2 regions of the Butyricicoccus sp. AM05-1 genome follow, and region 1 is predicted to be linked to the other one. Evidence: predicted binding sites of a transcription regulator. Region 1 holds the regulator's gene; the other holds the start of a gene.

Region 1 (6,875 bases):
GTTCGACGAGCTGTACGAGCGCTACAAGGACGATGCATACCGCCTTGCGTGCCTAATCACCGGCAGCAGGACGGACGGCGAGGATCTGGCGCAGGAGGCCTTTGTCACCTGTGCGCAGTCCATCAAATCGCTGCGGGACGGCAGCAAATTCCGGCCGTGGCTGCTCAGAACGCTGTCGCGCGCGGCATGGAAGTACTGCCGCAAAGCCAAGCGGGAAACGCCGGTATCCGAATTTTTCGATGCAGGTGAGAGCGAAAGCGCACTGTCCGCCGTGCTGCGGACGGATGAGCAGCGCCGACTGTATGCCGCCCTCGACACACTGGACGAAAAACGCCGCGTGACCGTGGTGCTGTATTACTTCGATGATCGCTCGGTGCGTGAGATCGCGCAGGCGACCGGCGTGACCGAGGGAACGGTGAAATCCCGCCTTTTTTCCGCTCGCCGCCATCTGCGGCAGGCGCTGACCGAAGAACGGAAGCCGAAGGAGGCTGCAAATCATGGATGAAATCAAAATGGAACGTGAAATCAAGGAAATGCTGCATCAGTGTGCAGATGAGCTGCATGCACCGGATTCGATGCAGACGCGCGTCAAATTCGCACTGAACAATGCACCGGCACGCAAGCGTCATCTGTGGAGCAAACGCTTTGTGGCGGTTGCCGCTGTCGCTGCGATTGCGGTGACCGGCGCATTCGCAGCCGGCGGCATGGGCGGCATTTTCAGTGAGGGCTGGTCTGACCAGCGGCTGGATCTGTCGAGCACGCAGGCGCATCTGGCTGATGCCGGTGTAGTGCTCACGCTGCCGGACAAGATTGGCGAGTATACGTTCAGCTACGGCTCTGATGTGGATACCACCGCACGGAATGGTGTGGGTGAAACGGAGAAAATCGCCGAGGTGGACGCAACCTACACGAAGAATGGCGCGGAGCTGAATCTGTCCGCGCACAAGAGCTACACCGTGTTCACCGAGGACGAGATGGAGAATCCGGTTCCGGCAACGACTGCCGAGGTAAACGGCGTTACGCTGACCTATCGCGATGCACACTACCGCTTCGTACCGGACGACTACGAGAAGTCTGACGAGGAAAAGCAGCAGGAGAAGAACGGCGAACTCGTTATCAGCTATTATGGCTCGGACGAGGTGGAGGATAAGATGTTCCAGTCCGTGCTCTGGGAGCAGGACGGCGTAACCTACCTCATCAGCGGCTTTGATACCGGTCTGGACGCACAGACCATGTTCGATATGGCAGCTGAGCTTGTAAAGTAAATCGCAGCAGACGAAATTTCACGAAAAAAGCATCGGAAACGCAGTTTCCGATGCTTTTTTATGCTTAGAGGATGGTTTACTCCACCGAAATGATGTAGTAGTAAACCGGCTGACCGCCGTCGATGACGTTGATCTCCATCTCCTTGTTTTCCTTATGCAGCAGGTTCTCAACCTCAGCGGCCTGCTCCTCGGTAACGCCCTCGCCGAAGATAACGGTCGCAAATGCACTGTCGTCGGAGACCATCTCGCGAGCCAGCTTTTTGAGGACCGAGGTTTCCTTGCCGTTGGCGCACAGCTTGCCCTCGCACAGCGACAGATACTCACCCTGCTTGATCTTCTTGCCGTCAAACTCGCTGTCGCGGGCCGCGTAAGTCACCTGACCGCTGCGGACGTGCTTTGCCGCGTCCAGCATAGCAAGCGCCAGCTCGCTGTCCTGCTCGGCTTCCGGATCGACCGCCAGCATGGCCGAAATACCCTGCGGGATGGTCTTGGTCGGCACGACGATCACCTTTTTCTCCTCGGAGAGATGAACCGCCTGCTCGGCAGCCATGATGATATTCTTGTTGTTCGGCAGCACGAAAACGATCTCTGCCGGAACGGCATCGACAGCGTGCAGAATATCGTCGGTGGACGGGTTCATGGTCTGTCCGCCCTGTACGACAACGTCCGCGCCGAGGTCGGTAAACAGGGTTTTGAGACCCTCACCGGCCGCAACGGCTACAAAGCCAAACTTCTTCTCTGCCGGAACGATCACGCGCTCCTTGGGCGCGTCTGCCGTGCCCTCGATTACCTTGGCGGTGTGCTGCTCGCGCATGTTTTCGATCTTAACGGTCAGCAGCGGACCGAATTTCAGACCCTCCTCGAGCGCCTTGTTCGGCTGGTCGGTGTGAACGTGTACCTTGACGATATCATCATCCTCGACAACAACCAGCGAATCGCCGATTTCGTTCAGGATAGAGCGCAGACGGGCAACATTGCGCGCCTTGTCCTTGCGGGATGCGATGAACTCGGTGCAGTAGGTGAAGGTGATGTCCTCGTCGTTGATCGCAGCGAAGTCTGCGGTGGACTTGGTCGGCTCTGCCGCAACAGCACGTTCCTTGTGGATGCCGCGCAGCGCGTCCAGCATGCCCTCGAAGATGGTGATAAAGCCGAAGCCGCCGGCGTCAACCACGCCTGCCTTTTCAAGCACCGGATTCTGGTGAACGGTCTCCTCGAGTGCGGTGTGGCCCTGCTCGAGGATCGCTGCCAGAACCTGCTCTGCGGTGAGCGTCGGCTCGGCCTGACACAGCTCGACCGCGTGCTGTGCCGCAACGCGCGATACGGTCAGGATGGTGCCCTCAGCGGGCTTCATAACCGCCTTGTAGGCGGTGTCTACGCCCTCGCGCAGCGCAAGCGCGAGTGTGCGGCCGTCAGCCTCGTCGGTCTCGCGCAGCTTTTTCGCCATGCCGCGGAACAGCAGCGACAGGATAACACCCGAGTTGCCGCGCGCGCCGCGCAGCAGCGCGGAAGCGGTCGCATCCGCCGCTTTGGCGAGGGTCGGCTCAGCGAGCTTTTCCATCTCAGCCATCGCGGAACCCATCGTCATGGACATATTCGTGCCGGTATCGCCGTCCGGCACCGGGAATACGTTCAGTTCGTTTGCCTGTTCCTTCTTTTCGGCAATGGCGAGTGCGCCCTCGATCACCATGGACCGGTACAGCGCACCGTTGATTTTCTGATCTGCCATTTATCTAACTCTCCTAAAAGTAAAAGGTGTTGCCGCAAGCCAAATGCGGCGGAAAAGGGCATAGCGACCCTTTCGATATGGCGGAAGTCAGTCCGCCTTGATGCTCTCTACATAGATATCGACGTTCTTTACGTCCACACCGGTCAGGCGCTCAACGTTGTAGCGTACCTCACCGATGATAGAGCGGCAGACGGTGGCGATATTCACGCCGTGCTCGACTGCAATGTGCAGGTCGATGTTGACACCGCCGTCCACAGCCTCGGTGACCTTTACGCCGCGCGACTGGTTTTCCAGTCCGAGCAGGTGTGCCAGTCCGTCCGACATGGAGCGGATGGTCATGCCTTTGACACCGAAGCAGGAGGATGCTGCGTAACCGGCAATGCCGGCCAGCACCTCGTTGGTAATGTCGATATATCCGAGATCGGTCTTGATGGTCATATAAAAACCTCCCTGCGAGTTAGGGGTGCAGAATGCGGGTCCCCTTGCAATAATCAATACTTTTGCTGTTTATATGATATAACAAAATCATGTAAAATACAAGCAATGCGGTGATGAAACTGCGTTATTTTTCAACACAACGGCAGAAAATGGATAAATTGAAGGATAGTGTCGAATAACGCGGAAAATTCGTGCAGGTTAATGCAAACAAATGTTTGCTTATTGCAGCGGATTGCGGTATAATAAGGATAAAATTACGAACGTATGTTCCGACGGAAACAGCGAGGAGTGCCGAAAATGAAGAAGATTTCCGCCAAACAACAGCAGATACTGGAGTATATAAGCAGTTATTCCCTCGAACACGGCTATCCGCCTTCGGTGCGCGAGATTGGTGCAGAGATGGGACTGCGGTCGCCGTCCACCGTGCATGCGCACCTGAAAAAGCTGCAGGAGGCCGGTTATCTGGAGCCGAATGAGCATAAATCGCGTGCGCTGACGCCGGTCAGCGGCCCTTCCATGGTGCCGCGCGTGCCGATTCTGGGCCGCGTCACCGCCGGTATGCCGATCCTCGCGGTGGAGGAGCATATCGGCTATGTGCCGTTCGAACCGGCAGCGGGAGGCGGCGAGTATTACGCGCTGCGCATTCGCGGCGATTCGATGATCGGCGTGGGCATTATGGATGATGATCTGGTCATTATCCGGCAGGATGTGCAGGCGTGCAACGGCGACATCGTAATCGCGCTGCTCGAGGATGAGGCCACCTGCAAGACGCTCAACATCACGCCGGACGGTGTATGGCTCATGCCGGAGAATCCGGCGTATCCGCCGATCAACGGCACCGGGTGCCAAATTTTAGGCGTGGTGAAGGCGGTTTACCGCGAGTATTAAGAGCAGCCTTTTTCAGTACCGGCTGAGCGGGGGACGCGAACTGCCGCAGGCATGTTCGCCCCTAACGGGCGGGAGGTTTTTCGCTTGAAATCAAGCGGGGGATTTGCCGCTCCCGCAGCGAGGGCAAGAGGGTAGACACCTACGGTTTCTACCCTCTTAACTCCCGTTTCCCTTTGTTTATTAGTCTGGCGCAGACCAGAGAGCGGCGACCGCTTCGAAAAGGGGAACGGCAGTCGGGTTACCACAGCGTGTCTTTCGCAACCTGTTCGCAGTTCACAGATAGCGTACTGCTACGCAGACGGTTCAGTCTCCGCAAGCGCGACATACTCGTGTCGCGCAACTCTTTAACACGTTGTACCGCACGGCACCTACGGATTAGGTGTTTGGTACAATTTATCTTCGCAGAAACTGTCTGTAGCAACGCGCTATCGAATTGCGCGGCACCGTCATGCCGCGCCTGCTGGAAATAGCCGATCTGTGCAGCAGAATGGTATCTGACACTGCGAACAGGTTGAGAAATATACGGAAGAAAAAATCCTCTGTCGTACTCTTATTTTCGAAGCTGTCGCCGGTCTCTGGTCTGCGTCAGGCTATCAAATAAGGGAAAGGTAGGAGTTCAAAGAGGAAGGGCACTCATTTAATCCGCGCACGGCGCGGGAACAATGTTTAGCAGCCTACGGGCAAACCGCAAGTGTCCCTTCCTTTTTGTCCCCGCCGCGGACGCGGCAGTCTCCCGTGCTCCGCAGAGCGCAGCTCCTTCACTGAGGTTCAGCGAAAAACGCTCCGCCCGTTAGGGCGAACCGCCTGAGCGGTTCGTGCGCCCCGGTCAATTGGTGCAGAAAAAGGGTGCCGCCCAGAATGGGCGAACCGCCTGCGCGGTTCGCGCGTCCCGTAAGGCGGGTGCTTTGTAAATCAAAATTCCCAAAGGAGAGTCCACATGCCATCGGTTGATGACAGCATCCAGTTCGTCAGGGGCATCGGCCCGAAAAAGGCGAAGCTGCTCGAAAAACTGCATATTCGCACGCTCCGTGACGCGCTCGAGACCTACCCGCGCGACTATGAGGACCGCACCCACATCACGCCGATTGCGGAAATCGACATGGAGGACAAGTACGCCGTGCGCGCTGTGGTCGGCACCGAACCCAAGGTCAACCGTATCCGCAAGGGCCTGACGTTGGTTAAGTGTACGATTTACGATGAAACCGGCACGCTGAACGTCACCTACTTCAACAATCCGTATGCTGCGGCGCAGCTGCGCGTCGGACAGGAGTATGTGTTCTACGGCAAGGTACAGGGCTATGGACGCGGCCGCACAATGGTTTCCCCGCAGTCCGAGAAGGTCGCACCGGACGCTGACCACCCGGGACGCATCGTGCCGGTCTATCCGCTGACGGCGGGACTGACCCAGCGCGATCTTGAGCGCGTAACCGCTGCCGCGCTCGACACGCTGACCGGTGAATGGCCGGATCCGCTGCCCGAACTTTTGCGGGCGAAATACCGCCTGTCGGACGCAGTAGACGCACTTTCTGCAATTCACCGACCGAAAACCAAGGACGATGTGGCGCAGGCGCGCCGACGCATGGTATTCGAGGAGCTGTTTTTGCTCTGCTGCGGCCTGCAGCAGCTGAAGGAGCGTCGAAAGGCGGATTCCGGCATTGTTTTCACCTCAAATGGATTGGATTCGTTCTTTGAAGCCCTGCCGTTTACGACGACCGGTGCACAGCGGCGTGCGATTATGGAGATTGCGGCAGACTGCGCCTCCGGACGGCCGATGAACCGGCTGGTGCAGGGCGATGTCGGCTCGGGCAAGACAGTGGTAGCGGCCGGATTGTGTGCGCTGGCCGCGCAGAACGGCTGGCAGGCGGCTTTCATGGCGCCGACCGAAATCCTCGCTGCGCAGCACGCGGAGACGCTTGCACCCATGCTGGATAAGCTGGGCATCTCGTGCACGCTGCTTACCGGATCGATGACTGCCGCGCAGAAACGTGCGGCACTGGCCGCCATCGAGACCGGCGCGGCGCAGGTGGTCGTGGGCACACACGCGCTCATTCAACAGGGTGTGCAGTTTCATCGGTTGGGTGCCGTTATCGCGGATGAGCAGCACCGGTTCGGTGTGGCGCAGCGTGCCGCGCTGTCCGCGAAAGGCGGCTCGCCGCATGTGCTCGTCATGTCGGCTACGCCGATTCCGCGTACGCTCGCACTCATCATGTACGGCGATCTGGATGTGTCCGTGCTGGACGAGATCCCGCCCGGCAGAAGTCCGGTTGAGACCTACGCCGTGGGCGAAAACATGCGCAAGCGTATTACTGCCTTCATCGACAAGCAGGTCGGTCTTGGCGGACAGGCTTACGTTGTGTGTCCGCTTATCGAGGACAGCGAAAATGCGGAAACAAAGCTGAAAAGCGCGGAGCAGCATGCAAAAGACCTGCAGAAGCTGCTTCCGCACCGGCGCGTGGCTGTACTGCACGGACGCATGAAAAACGCGGAAAAAGATCAGATCATGCGCGATTTTGCAGCGCAGAAATACGATATTCTGGTCGCAACAACGGTTATCGAGG
Region 2 (6,875 bases), on a different contig from region 1:
CAGCTTTTTGTCGGTCAGGAAGGATTCCTTGCAGCGGAAGGCGATCTTGGTGGACTGGGTGCCGTCGATAACGCCCGGAGTTGCCTTGCGGCCGGTTGCTACGCAGTCGCAGAATTCCTCGATCTCAGTGATGTATGCATCGTGCCAACGGGTGATGAAGTCCTGATAGCACTCGCGGCATACGCCGTGCTGGCTCATAACCTCTACGAGAGAGTCGGTCGGAACGGAAGCGATACGCAGGGTGCCGCGGGTACCAACGATTTCGGTCTCAACATGAGAGCCGTGAGCTGCTGCACGACCGGCGAAGAAGAATGCCATAGCGTCGTTTTCCATCTTCATCAGGCCGGAAACGTTATCGCCGTCGTCCCAGTCCTTGTACTGCTTGAACTCGTAGCAGCCGCCGGTAGCCCACAGCTCCTTGACCTCGGAGCCGGTCAGCCAGCGAATCAGGTCGAAGTCGTGAATGGACATATCGATGAACTGACCGCCGGAGCGCGGAGCGTACTCCAGGGTGCCCTCGATGATGGAGATCGGGTCCTGCGAGTAGCAGCGAACCAGAATAACATCACCGATGTCGCCGTTCTCCATCTTCTTCTTGGCTACCTGATAGGAGTGGTCATAGCGGCGCATGAAGCCCAGCATAAAGGTCAGCTCCGGGTGAGCGGCGATGATGGCCTCGGCCTCCTTGCACTTCTCAACCGTGTCAGCCAGCGGCTTCTCGCAGAAAACGTGCTTGCCTGCGTCCATCGCAATCTTGATCATCTCAACGTGAGAAGCGGTGTTGGTGATGATGGCAACGGCCTCGACGTTCGGGTCAGCGCACAGATCCTTCGGGTCGTTGTAAACGGCGGTTACGCCCAGTTCTTCAGCGACCTGCTTTGCGCGGTCGAAGTTTGCGTCTGCAATAGCTACCAACTCCGAACCCGGAACGCGGTTTGCAATGTTGCAGGCATGCTCATAACCCAGACGGCCTACACCGATGATACCGATCTTCAGTTTTTTCATAGTAATACTCTCCTTTGCGATCTTTTCCTGCTCTTTTTATTAAGGCAACACCGCACAATTAAAGCTGCGGCGCTTTGCGGAAATTTTGTGCCCTGACTTTGTTGCGATTTCACGGTAATACGTCAAGTATTACCGCAAAACCGCGCCTCGTCAGTACGCAAAATTTACTCGCAAATCGCTCTTGTCCAATTATGCGGTATTGCCTTGAAAATAATGGGTTAACTTACAGTCCGGTGTGCTCCTTGACGTAGGCGCGGGCCATGCGGGCGTACTCGAGCGGATTTGCGATAGCCGGATCCTGCTCAGCCTCTACGACCAGCCAGCCCTCGTAGTTGTACTCGTCGAGCAGCTTGAATACGGTCGGGAAGTCTACGCAGCCTTCCGGGTCGCCGGGAACGGTGAACACGCCTTCCGGAATCGAACGGAGGAAGCTCTTGTTCTCGGCGTAGCACTTGTCCATTGCAGGCTTGCGGACATTTTTGAGATGGACATGACCGATGCGGTCGTGGTGCTTCTTGAGAATTTCGATCGGGTCCTCGCCGGAGAAGGTGAGATGACCGGTATCGTAAATCATGCTGACGTACTTCGGGTCGGTCATAGCGAGCATACGGTCGATTTCGTCGGTCTTCTGCACGGTAGTCGTCATGTGATGATGGTATACGATCTTCATGCCGCTGTCATAAGCGATCTTGCCGAGGTGATCCAGACCCTTGGTCAGTACCTCCCACTCATCGTCGTTCAGCACCTTCTTGTTGGAAAGCGGAGTGTTCCACTGATGCTGAATGGAGAACGACTGATCAGACGTGTTGATAATCGTAGCACCGATCGACTTCAGGAAGTTCATGTGGTCAACAAATGCACGCTCGTTCTGCCACATCGGCAGTTCATTTAAGTAGGTGCTGATCCAGCCGGTGATGGCGGAAATACCGCGGCGGCCAAACTCCTTATTCAGAATCGCCGGATCACGCGGGAACTGGCAGCCGATCTCGGTGCCAACATAACCGGTCAGAGCGATTTCACTGATCGTCTGCAGGAAGCTGTTTTCAGCACCCATCTCCGGCATGTCGTCCTCGGTCCATGCAATAGGAGCGATACCGATTTTAACCTTTTTGGGATCTAACATAATGCTTCGTCCTTTCATTCTTGTTGTATCTCACAACTGAGCTGTGAGATTCTTTCTTCTCTTTGTGCTTATAGTTTAGCAGATATGACGAACGGTTTCTTTTAGATTCTTGGCTTGATTCAAAAAACGGAAACTTTTTTTCGGACACCCGAAAATCCCATAATATATAATATATTAGAGGTAAAAGCGGCGGTAAAAATGCACAGTATTTTTTCGGAGCGGGTTTGAGGCTGTGCGCTTGTTTTTATAAATCCTGCTTTTTGCCGGTCGGAGACCGGCGAATCGGCAGGTTTGCGAAAGCTGAAAAACCGCAGAGAAACATACGGAAGATTCTCGGTCGGATATGCTATACAATAAATAAGCGAGAACAAAAAACAAGAATCTGCAAATAGCAAGAATCTATAATTATTCTCAGCCCGACCGCAAAAAAGCACGATATACGGCGGTCTGCAAAAGCAAATATGTGCTAGCGCACAACGGATCCGTGTGCTATACTTTTATAAGAGTAAAATCACCGTCAGAGAAAGAGAGGAGCTGCAAAAAACTATGCCGAAGGCAAGCCTGAACGTACAGTGCTTTGTAGAGAAGGAAGTTAAATCAATTTTTGAGGGGGAGAATCAGCCGAAGCTGCTTTACGTCAGTGAAATCCGACCGGATGCCAGCGCGCATCCGCGTGTCATGCATGCGCATGAGGATTTTGTCGAGCTGATTCTTATTTGCAGCGGTTCAAGTGAATACCTGATTCACGATAAAAAAGTCATCATCAAGCCGGGTGATCTGCTCGTATACAACGCAGGCGTGGTGCACGACGAGGTTTCCGGTCCGGATATGGAGGTCGGCAGCTACTGCATTGCCGTCGGCGGGCTGCATATACCCGGTCTGCGCGAAAACGCACTCATTCCGGATGATGCGGGCTATGTATTCCCGACCGGCAAGTATTTCGCTGATCTGCACTGCCTGTTTGAAATGATGTTCCGCACCCTGTCGGCAGGCGAGCCGAATGCTGAGTTGTTCTGCAGTTCGCTGATGCACGCGCTGCTGATGTCGGTGCTGACGGTCACCGCCGGTTCTCACGCGGAGTCGGAAAAGCCGCTGGAGGAGCCGCACATTCTCGGCAGACGAATTAAGGAATATATTGACAAGCATTATATGGAGCCGATCACGCTGCAGAGCATGGGTGAGGCGCTGCACATCAGTCCGTATTACTTATCGCATGTTTTCAAGCAGATGAGCGGGTATTCGCCCGTGCAGTATCTGCTGCGCCGCCGCATTGGTGAAGCACAGACGCTGCTGATCACGACCGACCTGTCCATCACGCGTATCGCAGAGATGGTGGGATATGACACGCAGAGCTATTTCAATCTGCAGTTTACCAAAAACGTCGGCATGCCGCCGAATAAGTTCCGGCAGAATTATATTGTGTCCACCGGCATCGAGGAGAAGCCTAAGCGCAAACGCAAGTAAAAAATCCCTGCACAGAGTGAGAATTCTGTGCAGGGATTTTTTTAATGAGGAAAACTGCGGAAAAAGAAGCATTCTCGTGGACAGAGCAGGCGGTTTGCTGCGGGAGTTTTTGTACGCATATTCCGTCCGAAATCCGCATAGAATTTCGTGAAATGGGGTCATGCTGTGCGGGTCAGAAAAGGAACGATTTTATACGCGGCAGGTGTGCTCGCGTGCGGAAATGTGCTGCTGCAGGTGCTCGGATTTGTCTATCGCGTGGTGCTCAGCCGCTTTGCGGGTGCGGAAGGTCTGGGCGTGTATCGGCTGGTCAATTCGGTGTATTTAGTATTGAATGCAGGCTGTCTGTCCGGCGTGACAACGGCGTGTTCGCGGCTGAGCGCGGCGTGCGAAGCAAGAGGGGAGAGTCATCGCTTAGGCGCGGTTTTGCGGTTGGCGTTCCGGGCCTTTTTTGCGCTGAGTGCGGCCTGTACAGCGGTGGTGCTGCTGTGCGGCGGCAGTATCGCGGCAAACCTGCTCGGTGACGGACGCTGTGCGCGCGCGTTTCCGTACATGCTGCTGTGTCTCGCACTAACCGGCGTGGAAAATATTTTTAAATCGCTGTTTATCGGACTGGAAAGGGTGCAGTACACGGCCTGCTCCGAGGTCGGTGAGCAGCTTATCCGCATATTCGCGGTCAGCTTTCTGCTGTACGAATATGGCAGCGGCGACTATGGCAGAATTGCCATGCTCATCTTCGCGGGCATGGTGTGCAGCGAGATTTTCAGCGCGCTTTTCCTCACACGGCTGTTCCGACGAAATATGCGGTATATTCGCTTCACAAGACCGGATAAGGAACTTTACGGTCAGTTTTTCGGCATTGCCGCGCCATTATCGGCCTCGGCGCTGATCGGGAATATGCTTGGCTCGGCAGGATCCGTTTTGCTGCCGCAAAGGCTGATGGCGGCCGGTCTGGACTATGAGCAGGCGCTGTCCGCGCTCGGCGTGATCTCGGGCATGGCCATGCCGCTGCTGCTGTTTCCGGTCGCGTTCGTCAGCTCGGTCTGCACGGCGCTGCTGCCCGCCGTCACGGCAGCGCAGGCGGTCGGTGAGCAGGCACGCGTGCGTGTTTTGACCGGCCGTGCCGTTACGACTGTGGGTCTCATCGGCATGCCGGCAACTGCTGTTCTCGTGCCGCTGGCACCGCAGCTGAGCGAGATGTTTTTCCGCCAGCCGCTCACCGGCGGCTACGCCGCGCTGCTCGGCGCGGCAGCCGTGGCGGCCTACTACCAGATGGCGACCGGCAGCCTGCTCAATGCACTCGGTCTGCAAAGGTGGAACGTGGCAACCGCCATCTCTGCGGAGCTGTGCCAGCTTGCGTTGCTGTACCGCTGGTGCGCAAGACCAACGCTCGGCATTTACGGCTACCTGCTTGCCATGTTTTTGACCGGAGCGAGCGCCGCTGCGGTCAACCTTGCCATCCTGCACCGGCGGACAGCGTTCCGCCTGAAACCCTTCCGGCGGTTCGGCGTGCCGCTGCTCTGCGGCGCTGCGGTTTTTCTGTGGACTCGCTTTTTCGCGCAGACGTTCGCCTGCCGGTTTGATAACACCGTGACCGCCCTCACGGCAGCACTCGTGTCGGCTATCATACTGTATTTGCTCGTGCTGAGGCTGCTCGGCATCCGTCTCGGGCGGTATCTGGCACATCGCATGGAAAATCCGGCAGTCCTTCCGGTATTCTTGTGGTAGGAAAATAGAGAAATGCTATCAGTGTGAAGGCGGAAAAGTGTCAGATATGTATGAGGCCGGCGCCTGCAAAATGCAGGAGCCGGCTTTTTGTTGCAGGAATTAAAAATGAAAACAGAGCGCTTCACAGCAGTGAAACGCTCTGTTTTTGTATGAGTATCATCGGATTTGCGTGCTCCGGAGCCTCATGCAGCCATTGCTCGAAAATCCGGATGAAGCAGTTCCGCAGCAGCCGGAGATGATTCGTACAGCGGGAACTTCTCGGTGAATACATGATTTGTCTGCTTTACGCAGTTTTCTGACCGATTTCACAGGGAATACTATTTACTACTTGAATAGTACGGATTTTTGCGGTATACTATAAACAAACAAAAAGCAACAGGAGGTTAATATCATGGCTGCTATTACGAAGAAGTCCACCATTGGTGAGGTTCTGAATATGAACATCGAGACCGCTCGTTTCTTTATGGAAATCGGCATGCACTGCCTCGGCTGCCCGGCATCTCAGGGCGAGAGCATCGAGGAGGCCTGCATGGTACACGGCACCAATGCAGATGAACTGGTTGCCAAGCTCAACGCTTTTCTGGGCGAATAAGTCGAGTGAGTAAGAAAATTAGAGCTGGCATTGTTTGCCGGCTCTGTTTTTTTGGAGTTTTACATGGAAAGTATGATTTTAACACCGCGGCTGGCCTGTATGGCGGCTCTGGTGCCGCAAAATGCTCGATTGGCGGATATCGGAACGGATCACGGCAAGCTGCCGATTTCACTGCTGCTGGATGGGCATATTGCATCGGCTATCGGCTCGGATATCCGTTCAGGACCGCTGGCGCATGCGGAGCGCAATGCGAAAGAGCATAACGTATCCCTGTCTCTGCGGCTTGCGCCGGGACTGGAGGCCGTGCGGGCAGAGGAATGCGACACCGTAACAATCGCAGGCATGGGCGGCCAGACCATCGCAGAGATTTTGACTGCCGCACCGTGGACCGCCCAAGGTAACCATCTGCTGCTGCTCCAACCGATGACCATGATTGCCGAGCTGCGCCGGTGGCTGTACGCGCACGGCTACGCCATCGAGCGTGAAACGCTGTGCCGCGAGGACAGACGGCGTTACGTCGTTCTCAGCGTACGCGGCGGTGCACCGAAGCGGGAAATGCCGTTGACCGAATGTGCTGTCTCTCCGGCCTTGCTGCGTGCAGAGGGTGCCGCCGATTATCTTGAGCAGCTCTATCTGCGGGAGAAAAAGGCACTGGACGGCATGGAACAGGGTACATCGGAGAACAAGCGTCTCGCATACCAGCGTGCGCTGGTGCAGTGCATCCAATCTGCAAGGGAGGAACTGAAATGACGACAGTTCAGGATATTTTGACATTTATGGAGGGTCTTGCTCCCTACGAGCTGGCGGAAAGCTGGGACAATGTCGGCCTGCTGTGCGGCGATCGTGCGCAGGAGGTCACGAGCGTGCTTTGTGCGCTCGATGTGACAGAAACGGTCGTGCAGGAAGCGGCTGAGCGCGGTGCGCAGCTTGTTGTCGCACACCATCCGGCGATTTTCACCTCGGTCA

Evidence for each region. Region 1 encodes LexA, which represses DNA repair genes until DNA is damaged. Its sites were predicted from a motif close to CNAACANNTGTTNG; they were not measured.
Region 2: a site for LexA is predicted at 2,258-2,271, ahead of iolE (myo-inosose-2 dehydratase). Genes of this name have one in related genera too.

Annotation. Positions count from the first base shown of each region.
Region 1 covers NZ_QUDG01000002.1:394,746-401,620, reverse strand. The annotation lists gene DW088_RS05830 (RNA polymerase sigma factor) at 1-505, shown strand, start outside; gene DW088_RS05825 (hypothetical protein) at 498-1,265, shown strand; gene DW088_RS05820 (DAK2 domain-containing protein) at 1,342-2,991, opposite strand; gene DW088_RS05815 (Asp23/Gls24 family envelope stress response protein) at 3,079-3,429, opposite strand; gene lexA (transcriptional repressor LexA) at 3,727-4,317, shown strand; partial or broken gene recG (ATP-dependent DNA helicase RecG) at 5,252-6,875, shown strand, end outside.
Region 2 covers NZ_QUDG01000001.1:684,063-690,937, reverse strand. The annotation lists gene DW088_RS03785 (Gfo/Idh/MocA family oxidoreductase) at 1-1,005, opposite strand, end outside; gene iolE (myo-inosose-2 dehydratase) at 1,229-2,128, opposite strand; gene DW088_RS03775 (helix-turn-helix transcriptional regulator) at 2,675-3,592, shown strand; gene DW088_RS03770 (oligosaccharide flippase family protein) at 3,758-5,317, shown strand; gene DW088_RS03765 (DUF1858 domain-containing protein) at 5,709-5,909, shown strand; gene DW088_RS03760 (tRNA (adenine(22)-N(1))-methyltransferase) at 5,973-6,659, shown strand; gene DW088_RS03755 (Nif3-like dinuclear metal center hexameric protein) at 6,656-6,875, shown strand, end outside.